Regions from separate parts of the Streptomyces sp. NPDC091287 genome, predicted to be linked through region 4. Evidence: riboswitches for the same ligand, from Rfam matches in the RefSeq annotation. Region 4 holds a riboswitch; each other region holds the start of a gene.
The links. Region 4 has a riboswitch for cyclic di-AMP ahead of ACIQRW_RS34665 (M23 family metallopeptidase). Riboswitches for the same ligand answer to the same signal wherever they lie in the genome.
Positions count from the first base shown of each region.

Region 1 (5,135 bases), on a different contig from region 4:
GACTGGGCGGGCATGATGATCCGGCACGGCGGCGGGCCGCGCGGCGGGGTCGCCCGGTCGGTGAAGAAGATGCGCGGCTACCTCGCCGAACTCATCCACCGTAAAAGGGAGAACCCGGGCGACGACCTGATCTCCGGGCTGATCCGGGCCAGCGACCACGGCGAGCACCTCACGGAGAACGAGGCGGCCGCCATGGCGTTCATCCTGTTGTTCGCCGGGTTCGAGACGACGGTCAACCTCATCGGCAACGGGACCTACGCGCTCCTGCGCCACCCCGAGCAGCGCGCCCGGCTGGAGGCCTCCCTGGCGGCGGGGGAGGACGCGCTGCTGGCCACCGGCATCGAGGAGCTGCTCCGGTTCGACGGGCCGGTCGAGATGGCGACCTGGCGGTACGCCACCGAGGCGCTGACCCTGGGCGGCGAGGAAATCGCCGCCGGGGACCCCGTACTCGTGGTGCTGGCGGCGGCCGACCGCGACCCGGACCGGTTCACTGATCCGGACACCCTGGACCTTGCACGGCGTGACAATCAGCACCTCGGATACGGGCACGGCATCCACTACTGCCTGGGGGCGCCGCTGGCCCGGCTGGAGGGACAGACCGCGCTGACCACACTGTTGAGGCGCCTTCCTGACCTGCGACTTGCGGGAGAACCTGGCGATTTGCGCTGGCGTGGCGGGCTCATCATGCGTGGACTGCGCACCCTCCCGGTCGAGTTCGAACCGGGTAGCCGATCCGAAAAAAGTGACACAGTGTCAACTCTGTGACTTTCACGTGATCTGCGCTGCATCGACTTGTGACACACGTTCGAGTCCCGCTAGGTTCACGGTTCGACGCGTCGGTCGCACCTTGCTCACGCGTCACTTGGGCGCCGAAGCGGGCACGTCAATCCGCTGCGCGGCGCTCAGGTCACTCGCTTGTCAGTCGCACGGAAGGCATACCCATGGGCTCCGCGAACGGCAGACACCGCCGCCCTCGTCAGGCACCCGCCATCATCGTCGCCGCAGGTGTGACGGGATCGGCCATCGCCATCCCGCTGCTCGGCGCCGGCGGCGCGCACGCGGCCGAGGCCACCACCTGGGACCGGGTCGCGGAGTGCGAGAGCGGCGGCATGTGGAGCGCCGATCTCGGCAACGGCTACTACGGCGGGCTCCAGTTCTCGCAGGAGACCTGGTCGGCGTACGGCGGCACGGCGTTCGCGCCCCGCGCCGACCTCGCCAGCCGCTCGCAGCAGATCTCGGTGGCCGAGAAGGTCCTGGACGACCAGGGTTCGAAGGCGTGGCCCAGCTGTGCGGTGATCTCCGGCCTCGCGGTGGACGGCAGTCTGCCGGGCGTCGACCCGGGCACCTCGCCGTCCGCGGACCCCTCCGCCGACCCGTCCGCCGATCCCTCGGCGGACCCCTCGGCCGACCCGACCTCCACCCCGACCGACGAAGCGGACGCAACCGGCGAACCGGGTGAATCCGGCAAGGGTGAGAAGGGTGATGAGGCGGACAAGGGTGGTACGGGTGACGCGGAGAAGGGGAGCGAGGCTCCCGACTCCTCGGTGACGCCCTCCGCCCCGCCCGCCTCCGACGCCCCCGACGCCTCGGACCCCTCCACCGCCCCCGACGCCTCGACGGGTGAGGGCGGCCAGGGAGGCAAGCACCGGGGCACCCCCGCGCCCGAGGAGGCCGACGCGGGCCGGCAGGACGGCCCCCGTGAGTCCGGTCGGCACGCCTCGCGCGGCGAAGGCGACGCGCGGGACGGTGGCGCGGCGACCGCCGGCGGCTACACGGTGCGGCCCGGGGACAACCTCTGGGCGATCGCCGACGCCCAGGAGATCCCCGGCGGTTGGACCGGCCTGTACGAGACGAACAAGGGCCTCCTGGGCTCCGACCCGGACCTGATCCTGCCCGGCCAGAACCTGGACCTGGGCCTGGACCGTGGCGCGGGCGAGGGCGCGGACCGGGGTGCGGGCAAGAGCGCGGACCCGGCCGCGCCGGAGGGTGCCGAGACGCCCGCCGGGGCGCCCGCCACCAACTGATCGAATTCGGGAAAACACCCCGAAAATCGAGGCAGTTAAGAGACCTATGTCCACTTTTGCGTAAGTGAGACATGGGTCTCTTTGCTTCAACTGGCGCGTCTCGTCCGGCTGGTCCGGGCGAATCGCCCCCCACCTGCGGAAACACCCCGCCGACCAAGGTGAGTTCGGGTTGATTGCCCCCTATGTCCATCTTTGAATGTCGGGGTTGCCTGTGTTTACGGTCGGAACCGCTCGCACCGCGGGCCCCGTCGACCGTCACGCCGAATCCTGCCGTCGGTCGAAGGGAACAGACGCGTAAGCGCCGTAGGCAGGAGCGGGGGACCCAGGTAAGCCGCCGGGTCCGGACGCCTCGTCGAACCGACGAGGACGTACGGGGCCGGCTAGGGGTGAAGTCGCGAGCAGCACCGCGCGACCGGGCAACTCATCAGCCCGAACCCGACAGCTCACCTCGTAGGCGTCGGTGAGGAGATTCGTTCCATGCTGCTGAACAGCAAGGGCAAGCACCGCCGCCCGTCCAAGGCCACCCGTATCGCCACCCTCGCGGGTGTCACCGGTGCCGCCATCGCCGTCCCGCTGATGGGCGCGACCAACGCTTCCGCCGCCTCCGTCGAGACCTGGGACGCCGTCGCCCAGTGCGAGTCCGGCGGCAACTGGTCCATCAACACCGGCAACGGCTACTACGGCGGACTGCAGTTCTCGCAGTCCAGCTGGGCCGCCGCCGGCGGTACGCAGTACGCCTCCCGTGCCGACCTGGCCTCCAAGGACCAGCAGATCGCCGCCGCCGAGAAGCTCCTCGACCTCCAGGGCCCGGGCGCCTGGGCCTGCGCCGGCGCCGGCGGCCTCACCAACGACGGTGTGGACCCGGGCGTGAACACCGGCTCGGGCTCCGGCGAGAGCAAGCCCGAGCAGGCGCAGCCCGAGCGTCAGGCCGAGCAGCCCACCACGCGCTCCGAGCAGCGCGAGGCCCCCAAGGCCGAGAGCAAGAAGACCGTCACCACCCCGACCGGCGAGAAGGTCCAGAAGGGCGACGGCGAGTACAAGGTCAAGGCCGGCGACACCCTGAGCACCATCGCCGAGGCGGAGGGCGTCAAGGGCGGCTGGAGCAAGCTCTTCAAGCTCAACGACGACATCGTCAAGGACGCGGACCTGATCTTCCCGGGTCAGCAGCTCCACCTGAAGTAACCGCCGTCTCTCCTCCCCGGAGGAGAAGCGTCCGGCGGCACTTCTCCTCGCACGGCTTCCCGGCCCGGCGCGCTCATCCCCCCAGCGCGCCGGGCCGGGTTCTTCGTGAGCGGCGGGCGCCGATGGCCCGCATGCGTTCACCTCTTGTTATTACCACTCAGTAGATTTCTAGAGTTTTGTCCCGTGATGCAGGTCCTTGGGTCCTTTTTCGTCCCAGGAGGCGGGCGGTCGGCCGACCGGAGCGGCCGGGCCCGATAGGCTCGTGCCGCAAGGCCACAGTGACCCTGCACAACCAATGTCAGATCCCAGAAGGAGATGCCTCGTGCCGTCCATCGACGTCGTCGTAGCCAGGGAAATCCTCGACTCCCGGGGCAACCCCACGGTCGAGGTCGAGGTTGGCCTCGACGACGGCAGCACGGGCCGTGCTGCTGTTCCGTCCGGTGCCTCCACCGGTGCGTTCGAGGCCATCGAGCTTCGCGACGGTGACCCCAACCGCTACATGGGCAAGGGCGTCGAGAAGGCCGTCCTCGCCGTCATCGAGCAGATCGGCCCGGAGCTCGTCGGGTACGACGCCACCGAGCAGCGCCTCATCGACCAGGCGATGTTCGACCTCGACGCCACCGAGAACAAGGCCTCGCTCGGCGCGAACGCCATCCTCGGCGTCTCGCTGGCCGTCGCGCACGCCGCCTCCGAGGCGTCCGACCTGCCGCTCTTCCGCTACCTCGGCGGCCCGAACGCGCACCTGCTGCCCGTTCCGATGATGAACATCCTGAACGGCGGCTCGCACGCCGACTCCAACGTGGACGTCCAGGAGTTCATGATCGCCCCGATCGGCGCGGAGTCCTTCTCCGAGGCCCTGCGCTGGGGCGCGGAGGTCTACCACACGCTGAAGAAGGTCCTCAAGACCAAGGGCCTGTCCACCGGACTCGGCGACGAGGGCGGCTTCGCCCCGAACCTGGAGTCCAACCGCGCCGCCCTGGACCTCATCGTCGAGGCCATCAAGGAGGCCGGTTACGTCCCGGGCCGCGACATCGCGCTCGCGCTCGACGTCGCCGCGTCCGAGTTCTACAAGGACGGCGTCTACGAGTTCGAGGGCAAGTCCCGCTCGGCCGCCGAGATGACCGAGTACTACGAGGAGCTCGTCTCCGCGTACCCGCTGGTCTCCATCGAGGACCCGCTGTACGAGGACGACTGGGCCGGCTGGAAGGTCATCACCGACCGCATCGGCGCCAAGGTGCAGATCGTCGGCGACGACCTCTTCGTCACCAACCCCGAGCGTCTGGCCCGCGGCATCGAGGAGGGCTCCGCCAACGCCCTGCTCGTGAAGGTCAACCAGATCGGTTCGCTGACCGAGACCCTGGACGCCGTCGAGCTGGCCCAGCGCAACGGCTTCAAGTGCATGATGTCGCACCGCTCCGGCGAGACCGAGGACGTCACCATCGCCGACCTCGCCGTCGCCGTGAACTGCGGCCAGATCAAGACCGGCGCCCCGGCCCGCTCGGACCGCGTCGCCAAGTACAACCAGCTGCTGCGCATCGAGGAGATCCTCGACGACGCCGCGGTGTACGCGGGCCGTTCCGCCTTCCCGCGCTTCAAGGGCTGACCCGTAGCGTCAAGACGGTAGCCTCCGCCCGTCCCCGCACCCGGTCCCGTACCGTGTGCGGGGACGGACGTGTGTGATGGGGAGGCGGGAGACATGGCCGGGAAGGATCGCGACCGGTTCTCCACCGCGACCAGACTGCGGCTGCTCGGCGAGCAGACCGCGGCCCGCGTGTACCGATCCCAGAACCGCCGGCAGGCCCGCCGCTCCCGGCTCACCGGCCGGGCCGCGTTCCTGGCGCTGGTGGTCTGCTCCCTGGTGGTGGCGCTCGCCTACCCGATGCGGCAGTACGTCTCCCAGCGCGACGAGATCGCCGAGCAGGAGCGGCT
Region 1 is NZ_JBIVUV010000008.1:283,314-288,448, forward strand. Features, by position in the region: gene ACIQRW_RS16245 (cytochrome P450) at 1-765, shown strand, start outside; gene ACIQRW_RS16250 (transglycosylase family protein) at 942-2,024, shown strand; cyclic di-AMP (ydaO/yuaA leader) riboswitch at 2,365-2,496, shown strand; gene ACIQRW_RS16255 (transglycosylase family protein) at 2,502-3,206, shown strand; gene eno (phosphopyruvate hydratase) at 3,502-4,809, shown strand; gene ACIQRW_RS16265 (septum formation initiator family protein) at 4,903-5,135, shown strand, end outside.
Region 1: another riboswitch for cyclic di-AMP. It lies ahead of ACIQRW_RS16255 (transglycosylase family protein); the one in region 4 lies ahead of ACIQRW_RS34665 (M23 family metallopeptidase).

Region 2 (5,135 bases), on a different contig from region 4:
TGGCCGCCTACCGGCTGCCCCACGACGGCACCCGCGCCTGTGACGCCGCCGACCTGGCGCTCACCGTGCTGGGCGGCGGCGAGTCCTCCCGGCTGCACAACCGCCTGGTCCGCCGCGACCGGACGGCGGTGGCGGCCGGTTTCGGACTGCTGCGGCTCGCCGGAGCGCCCTCGCTCGGCTGGCTGGACGTGAAGACGTCCGGCGGCGTCGAGGTGGAGACGATCGAGGCCGCGGTCGACGAGGAGCTGGCCCGGTTCGCCGCCGAGGGGCCCACTCCCGAGGAAATGGAGCGGGCCCAGGCGCAGTTGGAGCGCGAGTGGCTCGACCGGCTCGGCACGGTCGCCGGCCGCGCCGACGAACTGTGCCGCTACGCGGTCCTGTTCGGTGACCCGCAGCTCGCCCTGAGCGCCGTGGGCCGCGTCCTGGACGTCACCGCGGAGGAGGTGCGCGCGGCGGCCGAGGCGACCCTGCGCCCCGACAACCGGGCGGTGCTGGTGTACGAGCCCATCGAGCCGGCCGACGAGGCCGACGAGTCCGACGAGGGCACGGCAGGCACCGAGGGCACCGACGCGCACGAGGGGGCGGACAAGTGAGCGACGCCGCCGTGACTGGAGTAGCCATGGAGTACCACCCGCAGCCCACGCCCGGCACGGCCCGCCCCTGGGCCTTCCCGGCGCCCGAGCGCGGCGCCCTGCCCAACGGGCTGACCGTGCTGCGCTGCCACCGCCCCGGCCAGCAGGTCGTCGCGGTGGAGATCTTCCTGGACGCGCCGCTGGAGGCCGAGCCCGAGGGCCTGGACGGCGTGGCCACGATCATGTCGCGGGCGCTCTCGGAGGGCACCGACAAGCACAGCGCCGAGGAGTTCGCCGCCGAGCTGGAGCGCTGCGGTGCCACGCTCGACGCGCACGCCGACCACCCCGGCGTCCGGGTCTCCCTGGAGGTCCCGGTCTCCCGGCTGGCCAAGGCCCTCGGGCTGGTCGCCGAGGCGCTGCGGGCCCCGGCGTTCGACGGGAGCGAGATCGAGCGCCTCGTCGGCAACCGCCTCGACGAGATCCCGCACGAGCATGCCAACCCGTCCCGGCGCGCCGCCAAGCAGCTCTCCAAGGAGCTGTTCCCGGCCACCGCCCGGATGTCCCGCCCGCGCCTGGGCACCGAGGAGACGGTCCGGCGGATCGACGAGACCGCCGTGCGCGCCTTCTTCGACGCCCACGTCCGGCCGTCCACCGCGACGGCCGTGATCGTCGGAGACCTGACCGGTATCGACCTGGACGCGCTGCTGGCGGAGACCCTCGGCGACTGGTCGGGCAACGCCGGTCAGGCCCGCCCGGTGCCGCCCATCACCGCGAACGACACCGGCCGCGTCGTGATCGTGGACCGGCCCGGCGCGGTCCAGACCCAGCTGCTGATCGGCCGCATCGGCGCCGACCGGCACGAGCGCGTGTGGCCCGCCCAGGTGCTCGGCACGTACTGCCTGGGCGGCACCCTCACCTCCCGGCTGGACCGGGTGCTGCGTGAGGAGAAGGGCTACACCTACGGGGTGCGGGCCTTCGCCCAGGTGCTGCGCTCCAGCGGCCCCGATTCGGGCGGCGCGGCCATGCTCGCGATCAGCGGCTCGGTGGACACGGAGTCCACGGGACCGGCGCTGGACGACCTCTGGAAGGTCCTGCGGACGCTGGCCGCCGAGGGGCTGACCGACGCCGAGCGCGAGACGGCCGTACAGAACCTGGTGGGCGTCGCCCCGCTGAAGTTCGAGACCGCCGCCTCCGTCGCGAGCACGCTGGCCGACCAGGTCGAGCAGCACCTCCCCGACGACTACCAGGCCCACCTCTACGCCCGGCTCGCCGAGACGGGCACCGTGGAGGCGACCGCCGCCGTGGTCAGCGCCTTCCCGGTCGACCGGCTGGTCACGGTCCTCGTGGGGGACGCCGCGCGGATCGAGGAGCCCGTGAAGGCCCTCGGCATCGGAGAGGTGTCGGTCGTCACCGGCTGACGCACGTGTGGCACACCGCCGCGAACAGGACCCCGACGAACGCATATTCGTCGGGGTCCTCCCTTTTGGGTCGATTAATCCATTCCATCCCCTTTTGGGGGAGAGGTTGCCTGTCTGCCCTGTGGGATGTGCGACAAATCCCCTTGTCCGTTTGGCGATGGGAAGTCGCCCCGCCTAGCGTCGGCTCGGCTGTCCGCCACCCGTATGCCGCAGCCGCGGCGCCGGGCAGTCATCGCCGAGTCCCCGTCAGGCGCGAGCCTGGGGAGCCGGGGACCCACGCAGTCCCTGGGGTGAATCGGAGGTCCGTGCCGCGAAACCGGTGCGGGGATCCGTAGGAGACCTTCCTGCTCCGAACCCGTCAGCTAACCCGGTAGGCGAGAAGGAAGGAAAGGATCAGCCCCTCCATGGCGTTCACCCGTGCCACCGGGAAGCACCGTGCCCCGAGCCGCCTCACGCGCCGGAGCGCCCAGGCCGCCGGCATCGCGGCTCTGGCCACCACCGGAGTCCTCGGCTCGCTGGCCTCCCCGGCCCTGGCCGCGGACACCGAGGCCGCCCAGGTCGCCGACACCGGCCTCACCCAGGCCGTCGCCCTCGACGCCACTCTCGCCGAGCAGATAGACGCGCAGGCCCACGCCCAGAAGCAGCAGGCCGACGCGATCGCGAAGGCGAAGGCCAAGGCCGCCGCGGAGGCCCGCGAGAAGGCAGCCAAGGCCAAGGCGAAGGCGGAGGCCGAGCGCAAGGCCGAGGCCCGTGCCAAGGAGGTCCGTGAGGAGAAGGCCCGCGCCGCACGCGCCGCCGAGCGCGCCCGCCTGAACGCCTTCCACCTCCCGGTCGCCGGCTCCCACGTCACCACCGGCTACAACACCGGTGGTTCGCTCTGGTCCTCCGGCAGCCACTCCGGCGTGGACTTCCAGGCCGCCTCCGGCAGCTCCGTCGTCGCCGTCGGCGCCGGCACGGTCGTCGAGGCCGGCTGGGGCGGCGCCTACGGCAACAACATCGTGCTCCGGATGACGGACGGCACGTACACCCAGTACGGACACCTCTCCTCGATCGGCGTCTCCGTCGGCCAGAGCGTCTCCTCCGGCCAGCAGATCGGCCTCTCCGGCTCCACCGGCAACTCCACCGGCCCGCACCTGCACTTCGAGGCCCGGACCAGCCCCGACTACGGCAGCGACATGGACCCCGTCGGCTACCTGCGCTCCCACGGACTGAACGTCTGATTCGTCCCGCGCGACCCCGTCCGAAGGCCCCGGCACCCGCCGGGGCCTTCGGCAATTCCGGCCCGAAGATATCCATGGATTGTGGCCTGCCATCGGAAATTCCGGCAGATTGCAATAGAGTCACGGAACAGACGTCGGGCGGCCGCGTTTCGCGGGGATCAAGGCGGAGGTTCGGACATGCGCATTCCCGCGCATTCGGTATGCACGGCAATCCGTGACGACATCGTCTCCGGTGTCTACGAGCGGGGCAGCCGCCTCACCGAGGAGTTGCTGGCCCGCCGCTACGGGGTCTCCCGCGTCCCGGTCCGCGAGGCCCTGCGCACGCTGGAGTCCGAGGGCTTCGTGGTCACCCGCAGACATGCGGGCGCCTGTGTCGCCGAGCCCACCGCGCAGGAGGCGGCCGATCTCCTGGAGGTGCGGATGCTTCTGGAGCCACTGGGCGCGGCCCGCGCGGCCCAGCGCCGCACGGAAGCCCACCTGAAGGTGCTCCGGGGCCTGGTCAGACTGGGCCAGGAGCGGGCCCGCCGGGGCGAGGGCGAGGATCTGCGCTCGCTGGCCGGCTGGTTTCACGAGACCCTCGCCCAGGCCTCCGGCAGCCCCGGCCTCATCGCCCTGCTCACCCAGCTCCGCCACAAGATCGCCTGGATGTACGCGGTCGAGCAGCCGGCCCGCCCGGTCGACTCCTGGGCCGAGCGCGGCGCGATCGTGGACGCCGTGGCGCGCGGCGACGCGGAGCGGGCGAGGGCGCTGACCGCCCAGTACGCGGAACGCGCCACCGGGGCCCACCGGCTGCGCCGCCCGCAACCGCCGGGGCGGCGCACCGCGCCCGTTCCCCGTGTGAGCACTTCGCAACACGACGTAAACATCGCGGGCGTCCGCAATTAACGGAAGAGCCGTATACAAAGAGAAGTAATTGCGGGGCATTGTTTGTGCTGCCCGAATTGTCGATGCACGGCTCTTTCCCGAAAGCGAAAGAGCCGTGATCCCTCGAAGGGGTCACGGCTCTCGCACCTGTCGAATCCGGCCGGGCCGGTTCGCGTCGGGTCAGACGGTCTCGGGGAGTTCTTCCAGGCCCTCGGCGACCAGCTTCGCGAGCCGGTCCAGAGCGGCCTCGGCGTCGTCCGCGTCGGACGCGAGCACGATCTCCTCGCCACCCTGCGCGCCCAGACCGAGCACGGCGAGCATGGAGGCGGCGTTCACCGGGTTGCCGTCGGACTTGGCGATCGTCACGGGGACGCCGGAAGCCGTGGCGGCACGGACGAAGATGGAAGCGGGGCGGGCGTGCAGGCCCTCGGCCCAACCGACGTTTACGCGGCGCTCAGCCATGGTTCTGCCCTTCACATATCAACGGTTGTCTAGACCAGTCTCTCATGCAGTGCGTGGTGCTGTGCCCGGCCTCCTGTCCGGTGCTGTGCTCCGGCTGCCCCGGTCCGGGCCTCCTCAGACTGCCCGGACACCGATCTCTCCGCGACCGGGGTCCCCGCCGTAGGCTTTGCCCATGGAGCCCACGCCGGAGCAGAGTCCGCATCACGCGTACCCCGACCACTGGGAAGCGGACGTGGTGCTCCGCGACGGTGGCACCGCGCGCATCAGGCCGATCACCACGGACGACGCCGAGCGACTGGTCAGCTTCTACGAGCAGGTGTCCGACGAGTCGAAGTACTACCGGTTCTTCGCCCCGTATCCGCGCCTATCCGACCGGGACGTGCACCGCTTCACCCATCACGACTACGTCGACCGGGTGGGACTGGCCGTCACGATCGGCGGCGAGTTCATCGGAACGGTCCGCTACGACCGCATCAACGACCAGGGCCGCCCCGCCTCCGCCCCCGCCGACGAGGCCGAGGTCGCCTTCCTCGTCCAGGACGCCCACCAGGGCCGCGGCGTCGCCTCGGCGCTGCTCGAACACATCGCCGCCGTCGCCC
Region 2 is NZ_JBIVUV010000003.1:383,488-388,622, reverse strand. Features, by position in the region: gene ACIQRW_RS06385 (M16 family metallopeptidase) at 1-593, shown strand, start outside; gene ACIQRW_RS06380 (M16 family metallopeptidase) at 620-1,990, shown strand; cyclic di-AMP (ydaO/yuaA leader) riboswitch at 2,214-2,381, shown strand; gene ACIQRW_RS06375 (M23 family metallopeptidase) at 2,395-3,210, shown strand; gene ACIQRW_RS06370 (GntR family transcriptional regulator) at 3,388-4,095, shown strand; gene ACIQRW_RS06365 (HPr family phosphocarrier protein) at 4,255-4,536, opposite strand; gene ACIQRW_RS06360 (GNAT family N-acetyltransferase) at 4,709-5,135, shown strand, end outside.
Region 2: another riboswitch for cyclic di-AMP. It lies ahead of ACIQRW_RS06375 (M23 family metallopeptidase); the one in region 4 lies ahead of ACIQRW_RS34665 (M23 family metallopeptidase).

Region 3 (5,135 bases), on a different contig from region 4:
TCTGTACGTCCTGTACATTTCTTACGGACGGACAGACGGATGGTCAGCTCCAGGAGAGAGGCACCGCCATGATCCGCCCCGCCGCCCGCTACGTACTGCCGGAGTTCACCGAGCGCACCGCGACCGGAACCCGGACGCTGGACCCGTACTCCAAGCTGCTGTCCGAGCGGATCGTCTTCCTCGGGAGCCCGGTCGACGACATCGCCGCGAGCGACCTCATCGCCCAGTTCATGTATCTGGAGCACGCCGATCCGGACCGGCCCCTGTCGCTCTACATCAACTCCCCCGGCGGCACGTTCCAGGCGATGGCGGCGGTCTACGACACGATGCGGTTCCTGACCTGCGAGGTGGAGACCTTCTGTCTGGGGCAGGCGGGCTCCTACGCGGCGGCCCTGCTGGCGGCCGGGGCGAAGGGGCGCCGACATGCGCTGCCCGGCGCGCGGGTAGTCATTCAGCAGCCCGCCATGGAGGAACCGATGCGGGGCCAGCCGTCCGACCTGGAGATCCACGCGCGCGAACTGGTGCGCACCCGCGAGATGTTCGCGGCCATGCTGGTCCGGGACACGGGCCGGACCGCGGAGCAGATCACCGCCGACATCGAGCGCGACACCATCCTCGACGCCAAGGCCGCCCTCGCCTACGGGCTGGTCGACCACGTCATGGAGAACCGCTGACTCTCCCGGCCGCCGTACGACGCGAGGTGAAACGCCGATGGAGCCACCCCAGTTCCCGCCCCTGCCCGCGCTGACCCGGGCCGAGGGCGAGTTCGTCGACTGCTATCTGGCCGTGCTCGACCAGGTGGGCCGGATCAACCCGGCCCGTGGCAGCGACACCTACAGCGCGCTGCGGGCCGCCCAGGCCCTGGCCTCCCGGGCGGCCGCGCTGCGCGACGCCCTGGCCCTGATGCACGAGCGCGGCGAGTCGCGGATCCACGCCGCCACCCTGGCGCGGGCCCTGCGCGTCCTGGACGGGGAGCGCCGGGCGGGCCGGGTCGCGGTGCCGCCGCCCGTGAACTGACCGGCCCCGCGCACGGGAAGCGCGCTACGGGAGCGGGCCGGTCGGTCCCGCGCACGACACGCCCGGTCGGGGGACCGATTCGTCTCGCTCGTTCGGCGTAGGCGATCACCCGCCCGAGCGACGGCTCAACTTGCGTTCGATGCGCGGTCCGTACTCGAAATGCCCCCTTTCGTCGCTGGTACGAGGGTGTGCGCCCGGCTCGCGGGCGAGCGCGAATCCGACCTGTCCACCCGAATGGATCAGTGGTGAGGAGACTCACAAACCGCTGTTTCAGCTCGGAATTCCGGCATCGAGTGAGTCAAGATCCCTGGGACGACAAGCCCCCGCCACCGCGGCGGGGCGGTCCGGGCGGACGCCGAGTCCTGCCGCCGCCCGGATGACTGGTCGACAGGAGTGGATCGGCAGGAGTGGAGGACCCGAGCACAACGGGCCGCCCGGGAGACCGGGAAGCCCTCGGGGTGAAGCCGCGACAGCGGCCGGGCAACTTCGCCAGCCCGAACCCGACAGGTCATCCTTCACAGGCGGCTGACGAAGGGTTGCGCATGTCTGCGCAGGTTCATGTCCCGTCTCTGTTCGCCCGGGTCGGTACGGCCTCGGTACTCACCCTGGCTGTGACGTCCACGATGCTGGCGCCCGGTCTGGTGAACGATGCCGAGGCCGCCACCCACTCGACGAAGGCCCTGAAGGTCGCCGCGTCGAAGAAGGGGGCTCCCTACAAGTACGGAGCGGCCGGTCCCAGCCGCTTCGACTGTTCGGGGCTGACGGTCTATTCGTTCAAGAAGGCCGGCAAGAAGCTTCCCCGCACGGCACAGCAGCAGTACAACAAGACCCGCCACATCGGGAAGTCGCAGCGCAAACGCGGCGACCTCGTCTTCTTCCATTCGGGTCGCAGCGTCTACCACGTGGGCATCTACGCCGGGGCCGGGAAGATCTGGCACTCCCCCAAATCGGGGGACGTGGTGAGACTGGCCAAAATCTGGTCCAAGAGCGTCTGGTACGGACGGGTCCGCTGACCCACCGACCGGACGCTCTTTCCGTGCGGGCGGCCCGGCCCGGCCCCTCCTCGGGGCCGCCCGCATACCGCCCGCGCCCTCAGCGCAGCAGGGGGCCGGTGACCAGCGCCAGTCCCAGACCGGTGAGCGCCACACCGCTGCCGCCCTCGATGGCGCGGGCGGTACGCGGGCGGCGCAGCCACCGGCCCAGCCGGTCCACGAGCAGGGCGACGGCCGGGAACCAGATCAGCGCCAGCGCCACCACCAGGGCCGCGAGCAGCAGGGTCCTGGGCAGCGGCGGCTGACCGTGGGGCACGAACTGCGGGAGCAGGCTGAGGAAGAGGACCGGGGCCTTCGGGTTGAGCGCGTTGGTCAGGAACCCCTGACGCAGCGCGCGTCCGAACTCCCCGGTCACGGGCCGCCCCGGCTCGTCCTCCCGCGTACCGGAGGGTGAGCCGGAGCTGTCCTGCGAGGGCCGGCGGCGGATCGCGTACAGCGCGCTGATCCCGAGGTAGAGCACGTACGCGCCGCCGAGCAGCTGGACGGTACGGAAGAGCACCGGCATGGTCACCAGCACCGCGGCGAGTCCGGCGACCGCGAGCGCGGTGTGCACCAGCAGCCCTCCGGCGACGCCGAACGCGGTGGCCAGGCCCGCGATGCGCGAGGCCAGGGCGTTGCGTACGACGACGGTGAAGTCGGCGCCGGGCAGTGCGACCATTCCGGCGGCGACCCCGGTGAAGGCGATCAGTTGTGCGTCCATGGGTCCACCTTGGACCGGCGGAGCCTTTAGCATGTATTTGCAATCTTCTGGGTCTGCCTAAAGGAACGCTTTCATGTACGACCCGACACGGCTCGCGGCACTCGTGGCGGTCGCGGAGGCCGGATCGATCACCCGGGCCGCCGCCCGCCTCGGCTACACCGCACCCGCGCTCTCCCAGCAGCTGGCCAAACTGGAGCGGGAGGCCGGGGCGGCACTGCTCGTGCGCCACCACCGCGGGGCGCGGCTGACGGCGGCGGGCGAGCTGCTGGCGGGCCGGGCCCGGCGAGTCCTGGACGAGCTGGACCAGGCGCGGCACGAGCTGGCTCAGCTGGCCGGGCTCTCGGGCGGCAGGCTGCGGGTGGGGACGTTCACGACGGCCGGGATCCATCTGCTGCCGCCGGTCCTGAGCGCGTTCCGGCGGGCCCATCCGGAGGTCGAGCTGGCCGTCGCCGAATACGAACCGCCGGGCGGCATCGCCGCAGTGGTCGCGGGCGAGGTGGATCTCGCCCTGACCCACGCCTACGAACCGGCGGCGGCCGAGCCCCCGTCGGCGGGCGTTCTCGTCGAACCCCTGCTGGTCGAGGAGCTGGTGCTGGTCGCCTCGGTGGGCCACCGGCTCTCCGAGGGCACCGGGCGGCTGCCGGTCGGCGAGCTGGCGGGGCGGCCGCTGATCAGCAGCGCGCCCACCCATCCGCCCCGGCGCGGGGTCGAGAACGCGCTCGCCGAGGCCGGGGCGACACCGGCGGTGGTCTGCGAGTCGCCCGGGTACGCGCTGGTGTGCGCGCTGGTCAGCGCGGGGCTCGGGGTGGCGGTGGTGCCGGAGATGGTCGCCTCAATGTCCTCGGCCCCGCTGTCGGTCCGGCGGCTGGAGCCCGCCTCGTTCCGCCGGACCATCTCGGTCGTGCACCGGGGCGACCGGTCGACCGCGGCGGCGGCGACGCTGCTCGCGCTGCTGCGCAGCGGCTTCGGCCGTGGGAGCACGGCCCCCGCGCGATGAGCCTCACCGGGGTCAGCCCTGGATCGGGACGACCCAGGGGAGGGCGATCCAGACCGTCTTGCCGCCCTCGGCGGTCGGGGTCACCTGGAGCCGCCCGCCACGCTCCTTGGCCAGGGCCCGAATGATGACCATGCCCCGGCCGTTGTCCTGCCGGACGGCGGCGGGCAGCCGCTGGGGCCAGCGGGGGTGACTGTCCGTGACGCCGAGATACAGCTCCTCGTCGCGTTCGAGGCGCAGATCCACGGTGAAGGTGGGCGACTGGCCGAACGTGTGCTGGACGGCGTTGGTGGCCAGCTCCGAGATGATCAGCCGGATGGTGTCGGCGAACTCGGTGTCGTCGGGCAGCCCCCATTGGGCCAGGGTCCTGGCCACATGTCTGCGGGCCGACGAGACCGAGACCGGATCGGTCGGCAGCGTGACGGTTGCTTCCTGATGGTCTGCCATGGCGACGCCGTCCCTTTCCCGCCCTGGCCGACCGGCGGCCGGCCAGGATTGTGCTTCGCGCCAGATTGCCATTGATGCAGCTCCCTGTAACGACGTTCGGCCAAGATATGCATATATCTGTCGCTCGAAGCGGTGAATTCGGGACCCGTACGGCGTGGACGGGCGGCACACTGACCCCTCTGCGGGCCGGCCCCGGTGACGGACCGGCCCTTCCCGACAGCAGAAGGAGACCGGCATGCTGCACGGCCCCGTCGTCCGACGCCGCAAGCTCGGTGAGGAGCTGCGGAGTCTGCGCCACGCCTCCGGGCTGACCAGCCGGGACGCGGCGCGGCTGCTCGGCTGGCACCAGTCGAAGGTGAGCCGCATCGAGACGGGCGCGAGCGGGGTGACGCCCGCCGACGTGTCACGGCTGCTGGACGTCTACGCGGTGCGCGACACCCAGTTGCGTTGCCTGCTCGAAGTCCTCGCGGGGTCGGCGGGCGGCGGCGGTTCGGGCTGGTGGCATGCCTACCGCGGGCTGATCCCGCCGCAGTACCGGGACTTCATCAGCCTGGAGTCGCAGGCCAGCACGGTCCGGACGCTGGAGACCTCGGTGGTGCCGGGGCTGCTCCAGACCGCCGGATACGCACGTGCCGTGACCCGCGCCTCGCTGGACGGCTTACCGGACGGCCGGCTCGACTCGCTGGTCGAGGTCCGGCTGACCCGCCAGCGGGTGCTGCGCGCGAGTCCGCCGCTGCGCTTCACCGCCGTGCTGGACGAGGCGGTGCTCCGCCGCGAGGTGGGTGGGCCGCAGGTGATGAGGGACCAGCTGCAACATCTGATCCAGGTTGCCCAACTTCCGCATGTGCAACTGCAGTTGCTGCCGTTCTCGGTCGGCGGATACGTCGGCCTCACCGGACCTTTCGTTATTTTCTCTTTTCCGAAC
Region 3 is NZ_JBIVUV010000020.1:91,167-96,301, reverse strand. Features, by position in the region: gene ACIQRW_RS30225 (ATP-dependent Clp protease proteolytic subunit) at 69-674, shown strand; gene ACIQRW_RS30220 (hypothetical protein) at 712-1,017, shown strand; cyclic di-AMP (ydaO/yuaA leader) riboswitch at 1,371-1,556, shown strand; gene ACIQRW_RS30215 (C40 family peptidase) at 1,560-2,030, shown strand; gene ACIQRW_RS30210 (LysE family translocator) at 2,110-2,769, opposite strand; gene ACIQRW_RS30205 (LysR family transcriptional regulator) at 2,843-3,766, shown strand; gene ACIQRW_RS30200 (ATP-binding protein) at 3,779-4,210, opposite strand; gene ACIQRW_RS30195 (helix-turn-helix domain-containing protein) at 4,446-5,135, shown strand, end outside.
Region 3: another riboswitch for cyclic di-AMP. It lies ahead of ACIQRW_RS30215 (C40 family peptidase); the one in region 4 lies ahead of ACIQRW_RS34665 (M23 family metallopeptidase).

Region 4 (5,135 bases):
CCGTAATTGGTCAAAGGCGCGCCGGGGATGCCGTAGAGTTGTGTTTACCGACGCGGGGTGGAGCAGCTCGGTAGCTCGCTGGGCTCATAACCCAGAGGTCGCAGGTTCAAATCCTGTCCCCGCTACTGAAGACCCGGGCCCGGCACGCACAGCGTGCCGGGCCCGAGTCGTTTCCCAGACCGTTTCCCGAGCCGTGATGGTGCGGCTTGACCTTGACGCAGCGTAAAGATCTAGCGTTTCCGGCATGGAGTGGTCCATTCAGGAAATCGCCAGACAGGCCGGCACCACGAGCCGCACGCTCCGGCACTACGGGGACCTCGGTCTCCTCGCGCCGAGCCGGATCGGGAGCAACGGCTACCGCTACTACGACCAGGACGCCCTCGTCCGGCTGCAGCGCATTTTGCTGCTGCGGGAGCTCGGTCTTTCGCTGCCCGCCATCAAGGATGTGCTCGCGGGGCAGCGGGACACGGCGGTGGCGCTGCGGGCGCATCTGCGGCTGCTCGAACAGGAGCAGGCGCGCATCGGGCGGCAGATCGCCTCGGTGCGGACCACTCTCCACAAGACGCAGGAGGGGATGGAACTCATGGCCGATGAAGTGTTCGACGGCTTCGACCACACCGCCCACGAGCAGGAGGTCACCGAGCGCTGGGGCCGGGACGCTTACGAGGAGGGCGACCGCTGGTGGCGTTCGCTCGGGGATGAGCAGAAGAAGGCGTTCCAGGACGAGCACGAGGCCATCGCGCGCGCCTGGGGCCGGGCCAGGGAGGCGGGGCTCGCCGCCGACGGGGCCGAGGCGCAGGACCTCGCGCGGCGGCACTGTGCGTGGCTGTCCTCGGCCAAGGCGCCCAGCCGTTCGTACGTGATCGGGCTCGGCGAGATGTATGTCGCCGATCCCCGCTTCGGAAAGAACTACGATCGCTACGGGGACGGCACCGCCGCCTTCGTACGGGACGCACTGACGGTATACGCGGAACACCGGCTCTCCGACTGACCATGGAAGGCCGGACCGCCGTCCGCCTTCCCCCTATTCGGCCGATGCGGAGTAGCCGCTCGGCGCGGCTCCGGGAAGCCTGGGCGGGGCGCGGTACCGTCCGCAGCCGTGGGTGGACCGGGCAGGAGTGCACAGGTGGGGATGGCCGACGAGCGGCGCAGCGGCACGGTGGGGAGTTTCGACGCCGTGGGCCGGGTGGTGTTCGGGTCCCGGGAGGGCCAGCTGACGTCCGACGGGCGGCGCACCGGGCGGTTCGTCCGGATGCTGCCCGCTCTGCTGATCCTCGGCGGGCTGCTGTTCGACTCGCTGGCTCCGCCCAATTTCACCGCGGTCCCCTTGTTCGTCGCGGCCCCGCTGATCGCCGCGCCGTTCTTCTCCAAGTCCCGGACCGTCCGCACGGGGATCGCCGCGGTCCTCTCCGTCACCGCGATGCGGCTCTCCGACGGGACGTCCACCCAGGTGGTCCCGGTCATCGAGATGATCACCGTGCTCACGGGCTCGGTGCTGGCCCTCGTCATCAACGGCGTCGTGCGGCGCGGCAACGAACAACTGGCCTCGGCCCGGGTCATCGCGGAGACCGCCATGCGGGCCGTGCTGCCGACCCCGGCCGAGCGGATCGGCGGACTCCAGGTGGCCGCGCGGTACGAGGCGGCGCAGGCGGACGAGTTCGTGGGCGGCGACCTGTTCGCGGTCGCGGACACTCCGTACGGCGTACGTCTGGTTGTCGGCGACGTACGCGGCAAGGGGCTGGACGCCGTCGAGGCGGTGGCGGTGATCATCGGGGCGTTCCGGGAGGCGGCCGAGCAGGAGCGTTCGCTGGAGGGTGTCGCGCAGCGGCTGGAGCGGGCGCTGGCCCGGGAGGGGACGCGGCGGTACGGGCTGGACGCCATGGAGGGGTTCATCACCGCCGTGCTGGCCGAGATCCCGCCAGGTTCGGCCTCGTTGCGCCTCGTCAACCGCGGTCACCCCGAGCCGATCCTGCTGCACGCCGACGGTGCCCTGGAGGTGCTGGCCCCCTCGGTGCCCGCCATGCCGCTGGGGATGGACCTGGGGGTGTGGCCGGACCGGTCCGACGAGTGGGCGATGCCCGCCGGGGCGACGCTCCTCGCCTTCACGGACGGCCTGTCCGAGGCCCGGGACCCGAACGGGGTCTTCTACGATCCGGCGGCCCGGCTGCGCGGCCGGATCTTCCCGGGCCCGGAGGAGCTGTTGTCGGCGCTGACGGACGACGTACGGCTGCACACCGGCGGGCGGACCACGGACGACATGGCGCTCATCGCGGTCGGCCGGCCGGCGGAGGGGCAGCCCGTGCGCCGGACGACGGTGAAGATCGTGGGCCGGGGCGACGACGCCGGGCGATGACCGGGCGATGACGGGGCGATGACGGGGCATCGGCGAGGCGTCGGCGGGACGACGACAGGGCGGTGACACGGTGCGTGATCGAAGAGCACCACTCCGCATAACATTTGACACACCGTCAGAAGAAGTGGTGTGGCCGAGCCGCGGTCAAGTCGCCCGATTCCGCCCGCTTGTGACCCGTACATCCCCACCGTGTTCGTTAATGATCAACAGGAACAGCTTGGAATAGAGCCCGTCTGTCTATTAACGTTCGATAACGCAGCGCGGTCGTCACAGTCGTCGTCAGAGACGGCGCCGCGCGCGAGCGCCGAATTCCGCAAGGGAACCGGGGAACCACCTACATGGGGTGAATCGGACGCCTGCGTCTCGTGAGAGACGGAGGGGCCCGTAGGAGACCTTCCTGCTCCGAACCCGTCAGCTAACCCGGTAGGCGAGAAGGAAGGAAAGGAGTGCGCCCACGTGGCGTCCAACAAGCCTGCCCCTGAGGCCCCGTCACCCTTCAGTGCCGACACCTTCGGTGCCGACACCTTCGGTGGCGAGGAGCGCACCTGGGAGGAATGGAACCCCACCGCGGAGTCCATCCGTCCCGTGCGCGGCAAGCACCGCGTCGCCAAGCAGCGTGGTCTGGCCCGTAGCTCCACCGTCCTCGGGGTCGGCGTCATAGCGGCCGTCGGTGCGGGCGGTATGGCCACCGCGCAGGACAAGGCGCCGGTCTCCATCTCTCTTCCCGATTCCATCGTGGACAACCTCCCCGACGCCAAGTCCCTTCCCGGCGTCGGGTCTTTGATGTCCGACGAGGCTGCGCCCGCCCCGGTCGCCGCGTCCGCGCCGCTCACCACCGCCGGCCTCACCACCGCCGAGGCCGAGCAGGGCACCGACGCGGGCGAGGCGCTGCGCGCCCGGATCCTCCAGCAGGCCGAGCAGCAGCAGGCCAGCGCCGACGCCGAGGCCAAGGCCGCCGCCGAGAAGGCAGCGGCCGAGACCGCCGCCGCCGAGGCCAAGAAGCAGCAGGACGAGGCCGAGGCCGCAGCCGCCGCGAAGAAGAAGGCGGCGGAGGAAGCGGCGAAGAAGAAGAAGGAGGCCGAGCGGCTCGCCAAGCTCGCCGCCAGCTTCTCCCTCCCCACCTTCTCGTACACGATCACCTCGACCTACGGTCAGTCCGGCGCGCTCTGGTCCTCGGGCCAGCACACCGGTCTCGACTTCGCCGGGTCGGCCGGTGCGCCGCTCAAGGCCGTGCACAGCGGCACGATCACGTCGGCCGGCTACTCCGGTTCGTACGGCTACCGCACGGTCCTCGAACTCGAGGACGGCACGGAGATCTGGTACGCCCACCAGTCCTCGATCGAGGTCTCCGTCGGCCAGAAGGTCACCACCGGCCAGACCATCGGCCGCATGGGCGACAGCGGCAACGTCACCGGAGTCCACCTCCACCTGGAGGTCCGCACCGCGGGCGGTTCCGCGATGGACCCGATGGCCTGGCTGAACAGCAAGGGCCTGAACGTCTGACCTCCCGGCCCCGCGGCTGACGTCCTTCGTCGCCGCCCCGCAACCCCGGCAGCCCTGACGCACACCCCCCGACGTCAGGGCTGCCGGTCTGTCCGGGGACGGTACGGTCCGGCGGGCGGCGGAATACCGTCCCCGCCCCGGCCCGTTGAACCTCCACATGACTTCTCCGCGCACTCTCGGCACCTCCGACCTCCAGGTCTTCCCCCTCGCCCTCGGCGGCAACGTCTTCGGCTGGACGGCGGACGAGGACCAGTCCTTCGCCGTCCTGGACGCGTACGTCGCGGCCGGCGGCAACTTCATCGACACCGCCGACGCGTACTCCGCCTGGGTCGAGGGCAACGAGGGCGGTGAGTCGGAGACCGTCATCGGCAAGTGGCTCGCCTCCCGCTCCAACCGGTCCGACATCGTCGTGGCCACCAAGGCCGGCGCGCACCCCGAACACCGGGGCCTGGCCGCCGGCACCGTCAAGGGCGCGGCCGAGGCCTCGCTGCGCCGCCTCGGCACCGACCACATCGACCTCTACTACACGCACTTCGACGACGAGACCGTCCCGGTCGAGGAGATCATCACCGCCCTCGACCAGCTGGTGAAGGACGGCAAGGTGCGGCACATCGCCGCCTCCAACATCAGCCCCGAGCGCCTGCGGGCCTCCCTCGACTTCTCCGAGCGCGAGGGCCTCGCCCGGTACGTCGCGCTCCAGCCGCACTACAACCTGGTCTCCCGCGACACCTACGAGGGCGACCTCCAGGACACCGCGGCCCGCGCCGGCCTCGCCGCCGTCCCGTACTACGCGCTCGCCTCCGGCTTCCTCACCGGCAAGTACCGCCCCGGTACGACCGTGGAGAGCGCCCGCTCCGCGAAGGCGGGCGGCCACCTGGAGTCGGAGCAGGGCCGCAGGGTGCTGGCCGCTCTGGACCGGGTCGCCGGGGAACGGGAGGCCGAGATCGCCACGGTCGCCCTCGCCTGGCTCGCCGCACAGCCGACCGTCGCCGCCCCGATCGCCTCCGCCCGTACGGTCGAACAGCTTCCCGCCCTCGTCGCGGTCGCCGACCTGCGGCTGACCGACGGCGAACTCGCCCTGCTCACCGAGGCGTCGGCCTGACGGAGCGGGCCGCCGCCACCGTTCGCGGTCGCCGACGCCGACGTCGACGCAGTGGCTGTGGCTACCTCGGCGGGCGGCGGTGGCTGGGTGGTGCGCTGCCGTACGGGTGGGGCGGCGGGTAGGCGGCGGGGCCGTATCCCGGTGTGTGCCCGTGCGGCTGCCCGTATCCGGGCGGGT
Region 4 is NZ_JBIVUV010000026.1:97,768-102,902, forward strand. Features, by position in the region: tRNA gene ACIQRW_RS34650 (tRNA-Met) at 52-125, shown strand; gene ACIQRW_RS34655 (MerR family transcriptional regulator) at 245-991, shown strand; gene ACIQRW_RS34660 (PP2C family protein-serine/threonine phosphatase) at 1,133-2,353, shown strand; cyclic di-AMP (ydaO/yuaA leader) riboswitch at 2,646-2,798, shown strand; gene ACIQRW_RS34665 (M23 family metallopeptidase) at 2,810-3,856, shown strand; gene ACIQRW_RS34670 (aldo/keto reductase) at 4,014-4,958, shown strand; gene ACIQRW_RS34675 (PrsW family intramembrane metalloprotease) at 5,020-5,135, opposite strand, start outside.